Regions from separate parts of the Streptomyces sp. R11 genome, predicted to be linked through region 1. Evidence: riboswitches for the same ligand, from Rfam matches in the RefSeq annotation. Region 1 holds a riboswitch; the other holds the start of a gene.
The links. Region 1 has a riboswitch for ZMP and ZTP ahead of AB5J55_RS40965 (tetrahydrofolate dehydrogenase/cyclohydrolase catalytic domain-containing protein). Riboswitches for the same ligand answer to the same signal wherever they lie in the genome.

Region 2: linked by a shared signal. The riboswitch ahead of AB5J55_RS26205 (glycine hydroxymethyltransferase) and the one ahead of AB5J55_RS40965 (tetrahydrofolate dehydrogenase/cyclohydrolase catalytic domain-containing protein) in region 1 are both predicted to bind ZMP and ZTP.

Annotation. Positions count from the first base shown of each region.
Region 1 is NZ_CP163432.1:8,866,312-8,870,479, forward strand. Features, by position in the region: gene AB5J55_RS40960 (carbohydrate-binding protein) at 1-659, opposite strand, end outside; ZMP/ZTP riboswitch at 1,045-1,131, shown strand; partial or broken gene AB5J55_RS40965 (tetrahydrofolate dehydrogenase/cyclohydrolase catalytic domain-containing protein) at 1,153-1,529, shown strand; partial or broken gene AB5J55_RS40970 (hydrolase) at 1,531-1,926, shown strand; gene AB5J55_RS40975 (calcium-binding protein) at 2,256-2,990, shown strand; gene AB5J55_RS40980 (hypothetical protein) at 3,200-4,168, shown strand, end outside.
Region 2 is NZ_CP163432.1:5,641,178-5,645,345, reverse strand. Features, by position in the region: gene AB5J55_RS26215 (hypothetical protein) at 1-86, opposite strand, end outside; gene AB5J55_RS26210 (hypothetical protein) at 119-775, shown strand; gene AB5J55_RS26205 (glycine hydroxymethyltransferase) at 803-2,251, opposite strand; ZMP/ZTP riboswitch at 2,283-2,385, opposite strand; gene rocD (ornithine--oxo-acid transaminase) at 2,548-3,762, shown strand; gene AB5J55_RS26195 (alpha/beta fold hydrolase) at 3,787-4,168, opposite strand, start outside.

The DNA.
Region 1 (4,168 bases):
TTGGTGCGTTCGTCGATCGGCGCGTACCCGGACGAGTCGAACGGGTTGGTGTCGTCGCCGGTCGTCAGATAGAGGTTCCCGGCCGCGTCGAAGTCGATGTCACCGCCGACGTGGCAGCACTGGCCGCGGTCGTTGGGCACTTCGAGGACGACCTTCTCACTGGACATGTCCAGGGTGCCGTCGGTGCGCAGCGTGAACCGCGACAGGTTGAGGTGACCCTTCCACGGCTCGAAGTCGGCGGCCGTACCGGTCGTGGGGGCGTCCCCTGCCGGTGTGTTCAGCTTGGGGGAGTAGTAGACGAACACGTACCGGTTGGAGGCGAAGGCGGGATCGGCGGCGATTCCCTGCAGGCCCTCCTCGTCGTGCGTGTAGACGTCCAGTTTCCCGGCCTGCTTCGTGTTGCCCGCGGCGTCCGTGAGGCGGATCGTGCCGTCGCGGGCGGTGTGCAGGACCGACCGGTCGGGCAGTACGGCCAGCGACATGGGTTCACCCATCTCGGCAGCGCCGGTGGCGAGTTGGACCTGCTGGTAATCGCCGGGCGGAAGGTCCGCCGGGGCGGCGGAGGCGGTGGTGGCCGTGGGAGCCGCCGTGGCGACGCCGGCCAGGAGGAGCGCGAGCGCGGTGAGCGTTCTCAGCCCCGCGCGAGGGCGCCAAAGCATGGGGGGTCGTCCTTCCTGACGGTGAGAGATGTCAGGCAAGGCGCGCGCCGGCCGCGCGTGCCGCAAGGTGGTGCGGGGCACGACGACGGACCTGTCGGACCCCCGCGTGGGAGCGCTGTGCGTGAATTGCGCTGTTGGCAAAGGGAATTGCGGCACTCTGATTGCATTTTGCATGCTGGCGGCCACCGCCAAATATGTCAAGGCCCTGTCAAAATCTCGAGTGGAACGGACTCGCCGGCCAGGGTGGGCTCCAGCGTCAGGGTGCCGGTCTGCCGGGTGCCCGTGCGCCCGAGGGTTGTGGCCAGGGGGGCGTGGCGATGGCCCTGAGTAGGTGTATTTGAACTTTCTGTTCATGATCAGCGGAAGCGCCATCCACTAGGAGTGGTGCGTGGGCCGTGACTGGCGCTGAGGTGGAGCACCACCGGGGAGCGGTCTGACGAATCGGTCGATGCCGTGCGCCTGGGCGAGTGGTCAGCGACGCCTGGAGGCGACCATGTCCCAGACACAGACAGCCCGGCTCATGGACGGCGTTGGCCTTGCCCGACGCATCGTCGAGGAGACATCAGACAAGGCGTCAGAGCTTGCTCGACGTGTCGGTGTGACGCCTTGCCTCGCAACGGTGCTGGTAGGTGAGGATCCGGCTTCGGTGACGTACGTTCGGATGAAGCGGGCCCGTTGCGCGAAGGCGGGCGTCGAGTCCCGGCTTGTCAGCCTGCCGGCCACCACTACAACGGCTGAGCTGGTGGAGGCCCTCCAGTCCCTCTCGCGGGACGCCGGAGTGCACGGCACCTTGCTTCAGCACCCGTAGGCCATCACATCGATGAGCGGGCGGCATTCGAGGCCATCGCGCCGGAGAAGGACGTCGACGGGGGCCAACGGCAGCTGGAGCGAGCAGTACTGCCTGGCCGACCTGCGACTTCGCGCCGGGGGCGACCCGACGTACGTGTGGGACTGGTACAAGTCCAACGGCTGCCTGTTCGGCTCCAACCGCGCGACGATGATGTCCGGCTGGGACCCGACCCTGCACGTCAACGGCCCCGGCCAGCACAGCTTCGTCCTGCTCGACGGCGACATCGGCACGAGCCCGCCGGCCGGCCCGAGGTTCCCCCTGATGATCCACGCGGTCCCGAAGGGAACGCCGTACGCGTGGGAGAACCGGTACTGGTACACCGGCACGTTCTGCTGGTGGGGCAACACCACCTACAGCCGTGCCAATGTCCCGGGCGCGAACACGAACACGGGCTGGAGTCTCAAGTTCTTCGAGTAGGGGAGACCAAATCCTGCCCGGAGCTTCCGTGCCGATGACCGTACCGTCCCTCCTGGTCGCACAAGGTCCCTTCACCTCCGGGGGCAACGATCCGGCCGGTTCGGCAGTCGTAGGGGAGTGACGGACTTCCGTCTCCGGAGCCTTCTGCCAACCACCGTTCCCCTTCCGGTGGTTGGCGGCAGGGCCTGTCACCCCTGGGAGATTTCATGAGCCGCTATGCCACACCGCTTGGCGACAGACCGAGCGGCGGGCACGACATCGCCGTGTCCACCACCGGCGCAAGTGCCCCGCAGGGTAGGCCCGTCGGTCGCGGGGCAAGCCGCGGTGTCGTGCTGGGGGCCGCTGTCGTGCTGCTGGCCGGTTTCGGCGCCCCGGCCGATGCTGCGGCCGGCGAACCGGTGGTCAGCGGTGCCACCGTCAACTCCGGACGGGACGTCATCGTGGGTATCACGCACGACGTGGTTTTCCCGGTCACGGTCGGCGGATCGGACGACTCCGGCCTGTCCTTCGTGGACGTGGATCTGAAAGGGCCGCACGGCGGCTTCTACACCACCGACGCGTTCTGCGAGAGTGCGACGGCCTGCACAACGGTGTTCACCGTCAACGCCCACCCTGCTCCAGGCAGCGACGATCCGGTGGACCTGGCCAACGCCAACGCGGGAACATGGTCCGTAGACGCCTTGGCCGACGCCAATGACGGCGAATCGGTCTTCGCCCCGCGCGTGGGGTCGTTCAGCCTCAAGCGTGCCGCGCAGCTCACGGTCAACGCGTCACCCGAGCCGGTGACGAAGGGCGCTCGTATCACCGTCACCGGCAAGCTCGTGCGGGCCAACTGGGACACCTATCGGTATGCGGGATACACGGGCCGGACCGTGCACCTGCAATTCCGCCCGAAGGACAGCAGCACCTACACCACGGTGGTCGCGGTAAAGACCAGCAGCACCGGCACATTGCGCGCCACGGTCAAGGCGGTCAAGGACGGCTACTGGCGTTGGAACTTCGCCGGCACGACCACGACCGGCCCGGCCAAGGCCACCGGTGACTACGTCGATGTACGCCCCTGATCCGACAAGCACCGCAGCTCGCAAGCCGGGTGGCTCGTCCGCCCGGCAGCAGTGCGCCACGACCCCGCACCTACGACGTCCCGTCGTCACCTCTCGGCGCTGACCAGGTGTCGATGCGTCGTATGGTTCCCGCTGTGGTCGCTGCTGCGGGATGTGAGGGTGTGCGAATGCCGTGGCTGAGAAAACCCGGGAGGCGGACGGTCGGGCTCGTGGCCGCGGTCAGCGCGGCGCTGGCGCTGACCTCCTGCAGACCGGGGGGACATGACGACGAGTCCTCGGCGGACCGTGAGGCGAAGTACAAGCGCGTCATCGAAGATCCTCACCCGCGCCCCGCCGACGTCATCGAGATGGCCGGCGCACCCACCGGAGTGGTCCGCGCGGGCGAGGGCTCGCTGCTTCTCACGTACTACGCCGGCAATGTCGAGGACGACGAAGGGCCGGCTGCGTCCGCGTGGCGCATCATCGGCCCGGACGGCGCTACGGTCGCGCAGCACGCGGAACACGCCGACGCGGAGGCGACACCAGCCGCGTACAAGGGAGTGACCGGCGGCTTCGTGCGGGTGCCGCCGGGCGAAGGAGCCGAGGGAGCCCAGGCCCTCGACGTAAGCGGCAAGCGGCAGAAGGTCGTCATCACCGGGACTTCGTTGCGCACCCGACCCGGCGACGTCCTGCTCGCCGAACTGGAGCCGACCCTCGTCTACCGCCCCGCCACGCGCACCGTGGCGCCCCCGGCCGGAGTGCCGGAAGACGCCGTCCGTCTCGCCGTCGACGAGCGGGGCACGATCTGGAGCCTGGACCAGTCACTGACCGAGGACCCTGATCGTGTCCTGTGGCAGCGCGACGGTCGCACCCTGGGCTCTACGGCGGTCCCGAAGCCGTACACGGGTGGCGTGCTCGCCGCGCGCGGTGGCACCGCGGCGCTGTCCCTCACCCGGGGCGAGAGCGCGAGCGGTCTGCTGGTGACGACGGACAGCGGCGAGCACTGGCGGACGGTCCCCGGCGGCGGCGTCGCCTGGCAGGACCTGAAGCGTGGCCCGGAGTCGCTGGTCCTGGAGGTCCTTGCCGACGGACGACTGCTCGTCGGCGAGGAAGGCGGCCGCTACTGGCTCGCTGACGACCACACCAACAGCACCTTCCACCAACTGAAGACGCCGACTGCATTCACGTCGCTCACCGTC
Region 2 (4,168 bases), 3.2 Mb from region 1:
GGGAGCAGTGGGGGCACATGGCGGAAGGCGGAGAGGGCGGAAAGGGTGGAGAGCAGCGTGGAGAGCAGCTGGGTATGAACGGGCATGGCTCGCGCTGCTCGTCCCGGTGTCGGCTGCTCTGGTCCTGTGCGGAGCAGCGACGACCGCCGCGGCGGTGCCGGCGCAGGGGCGGGACGTCCCCGATGTGGCGGTGGTCGTCGGGGGTGGCACGGGACGGACGACGACCCTGCGCTCCGGCGAATCGGCTTTCGCCCGCCTCTGGCAGCTGATGCAGCCGACATACGTCGGGACGGAGCGGGTGTCCGAGGCGTGGGCCGAGGGGCGGCATCCGTCGATGCGCATCACGGTGATCTGGGGACTGACCGGGGTCGATGGCTGGCCTCGCACGAACCGGCCACCGGACGGAGACGTGGCCATCCAGCGGCAGGACCAGCTGTTCGTGGCCGGGGACGGCACGCCCTGGGTGCGCTCGGATCTCGCTCCCGACGTGGAGGACGACGACATCCGCTGGCACCGGGCGCCCCGCTCCGTCTTCGAGCGGCTGGACCTGGCAGGGCTCCTCGGCGAGACGGAGGACCGGCTCGTCGAGGCCTCCGACGCCGGGGAGCGGCCCGGCCTGGCGAAGGGTGATGCCGGGTGGGCGGTGGCCGGGCTGGCCCTCGGGTTCGCGACCGGAGTGGGCGGCACGCTGCTGATACGCCGCGCGGCGGCCCGGCCGGGAGCCGGACCGCCGCGGGAGGAGCCACGCCATGAGTTGATCGACCTGGATCTCTGAGAACGCCAGGAAGATGCCCCAGAGGCGTCAGCCCAGGTCGACCTCCGGGTACAGCGGGAAGCCCGCCACGAGGTCGGTGGCGCGGTGGGAGATCTCGTCGGCGACCTTCGGGTCCAGGATGTGCTGCGCCTTTGAGGGAGCGCCCTTGCTGGTGGTGCCGGGCTCGGTGGTGGTGAGGACGCGGTCGATGAGGGCGGCGACCTCGTCCATCTCCGCGGTGCCCAGGCCACGGGTGGTGAGCGCGGGGGTGCCGATGCGGATGCCGGAGGTGTACCAGGCGCCGTTGGGGTCGGCCGGGATGGCGTTGCGGTTGGTGACGATGCCGGACTCGAGGAGCGCGGCCTCGGCCTGGCGGCCGGTGAGGCCGTAGGAGGACGCGACGTCGATCAGGTTGAGGTGGTTGTCGGTGCCGCCGGTCACGAGGGTCGCGCCGCGGCGCATCAGGCCTTCGGCCAGCGCCCGGGAGTTGTCCACGATGCGCTGGGCGTAGTCGCGGAAGGACTCCTGGCGGGCCTCGGCCAGGGCGACGGCCTTGGCGGCCATGACATGCGGGAGCGGGCCGCCGAGAACCATCGGGCAGCCGCGGTCGACCTGGTCCTTGAGTGAGTCGTCGCACAGGACCATGCCGCCGCGCGGGCCGCGCAGCGACTTGTGGGTGGTGGTGGTGACGATCTGGGCGTGCGGGATCGGGTCGAAGTCGCCGGTGAGGACCTTGCCGGCGACGAGACCCGCGAAGTGGGCCATGTCGACCATGAGCGTGGCGCCGACCTCGTCGGCGATTTCGCGCATGATCCGGAAGTTCACGAGACGGGGGTAGGCGGAGTAGCCGGCGACGATGATCAGCGGCTTGAACTCGCGGGCGGAGGCACGCAGGGCCTCGTAGTCGATCAGGCCCGTGGCGGGGTCGGTGCCGTAGGAGCGCTGGTTGAACATCTTGCCGGAGATGTTCGGGCGGAAGCCGTGGGTGAGGTGGCCGCCGGCGTCCAGGGACATGCCGAGCATGCGCTGGTTGCCGAAGGCCTGGCGGAGCTCGGCCCAGTCGGCCTCGGTGAGGTCGTTGACCTGGCGGACACCGGCCTTCTCCAGGGCGGGGGCCTCGACGCGGGCGGCGAGGACGGCCCAGAAGGCGACGAGGTTGGCGTCGATGCCGGAGTGGGGCTGGACGTAGGCGTGGCGGGCGCCGAAGAGCTCGCGGGCGTGCTCGGCGGCGAGGGACTCGACGGTGTCGACGTTGCGGCAGCCGGCGTAGAAGCGGCGGCCGACTGTGCCCTCGGCGTACTTGTCGCTGAACCAGTTGCCCATCGCCAGGAGGGTGGCCGGGGAGGCGTAGTTCTCGGAGGCGATCAGCTTGAGCATCTCGCGCTGGTCGGCGACCTCCTGGCCGATGGCGTCGGCCACGCGCGGCTCAACGGCGCGGATCACGTCGAGGGCGGAGCGGAAGGCGGTGGACTCGGTGGAAAGGGGCTCGGCTGGCATGGGGACCTCCGGACGTCGTGTGCAGCGTTCACGGTTCGGCCCAGGCGCACGGCACTCGGTACTGGACGACGAGGTCCAGTGGGCCGCTCCCCGATGGTCGGTCCCATCCCAGCGCGCCAGTCACGGCCCGTCGATCAGCCTACCGGGCGCGCCGACGCGGCATGGTCCCGCGTCCGCCATGCGAGCAACGATAGGAAGGGGCCGCAAAGCACTCGAACGGCCAGAAATGGACAGTGGCCACGAGCCTCGTGACTGGCGGAGCGCGAGCCCTCGTGGCGGCGGAAACGGAGAGCCCCGTGAGTACGTCGAGCACCACCGAATCCCTGATCGCCGCGGTCGACGCGCACAGCGCCCACAACTACCACCCGCTGCCGGTCGTGGTGGCGACGGCGGACGGGGCGTGGATGACGGATGTGGAGGGGCGGCGGTATCTGGATCTGCTGGCCGGGTATTCGGCGCTCAACTTCGGGCACGGCAACCGGCGGATCCTGGACGCTGCGAAGGCGCAGCTGGAGCGGGTGACGCTGACGTCGCGGGCGTTTCATCACGACCGGTTCGCCGCGTTCTGCGAGCAGCTCGCCGAGCTGTGCGGGATGGAGATGGTGCTGCCGATGAACACCGGGGCGGAGGCGGTGGAGACGGCGGTGAAGACCGCCCGGAAGTGGGGTTACCGGGTCAAGGGGGTGCCGGCGGAGATGGCGAAGGTCGTCGTCGCGGGCAACAACTTCCACGGCCGTACGACGACGATCATCAGCTTCTCCACCGACCCGGAGGCGCGGGCGGACTTCGGGCCGTACACGCCGGGCTTCGAGATCGTGCCGTACGGGGATCTGACGGCGATGCGGGAGGCGTTGACGGAGAACACGGTGGCGGTGTTGCTGGAGCCGATCCAGGGCGAGGCGGGGGTGCTCGTGCCGCCGGCCGGCTATCTGCCGGCGGTGCGGGAGCTGACGCGGGAGCGGAACGTGCTGTTCATGGCGGACGAGATCCAGTCGGGGCTGGGGCGCACGGGGCGGACGTTCGCGTGCGAGCACGAGGGGGTGGTGCCGGATGTGTATGTGCTCGGGAAGGCGCTCGGGGGCGGGGTCGTGCCGGTGTCGGCGGTGGTGTCGTCGGCCGATGTGCTCGGCGTTTTCCGGCCCGGGGAGCACGGGTCGACGTTCGGCGGGAATCCGCTGGCCTGTGCGGTGGCGCTGGAGGTGATCGCGATGCTGCGGACGGGCGAGTTCCAGGAGCGGGCGACGCAGCTCGGCGCGCATCTGCTCCGGGAGCTGGGCCTGTTGGCCGGGACGGGGCGGGTGACGGCGGTGCGGGGACGCGGGCTGTGGGCGGGGGTCGACATCGCCCGGATGTACGGCACGGGGCGGGAGGTGTCGGAGAAGCTGATGGAACGGGGTGTGCTGGTGAAGGACACCCATGGCGCGACGATCCGCATCGCGCCGCCGCTGGTGATCGGGAAGGAGGATCTGGACTGGGGGCTCGGCCAGTTGCGGGGTGTGCTCGGGATGTGAACCGGCGTCGGCGGCCGTCCGGCTTCAGCTGTGTGCGGTGTGGTCGAGGATCGCGCGGGCGAGGGGCTTGTGGATCTCCGGCGGAAGGGAGTGGGCCATGCCGGGGAGCTCCACGAGGTCGGCACCGTGGATCGTCTGGGTCAGGTGGTGGGCGTGCGGGAGGGGGTAGACGGGTTCGGCGGGGGCTGAGATGACGAGGGTGGGGACGGTGGTCCGGGCGAGCTGCTCGGTGCGGAGCATGCCGGAGGTGTCGGCGCGGGCATGGGCGTCGCCTGGCCTGTGGTGGCCGGTGTGGGCGATGACCTTGCGTTCCAGGGTGCGGAAGTAGTCCGTGTCGAAGGGGAGTTGGTCGCCGGACAGGGCCCGCCAGTGTTCGACCCGCCGGTCCAGCTCTGCCTCCTGGCCC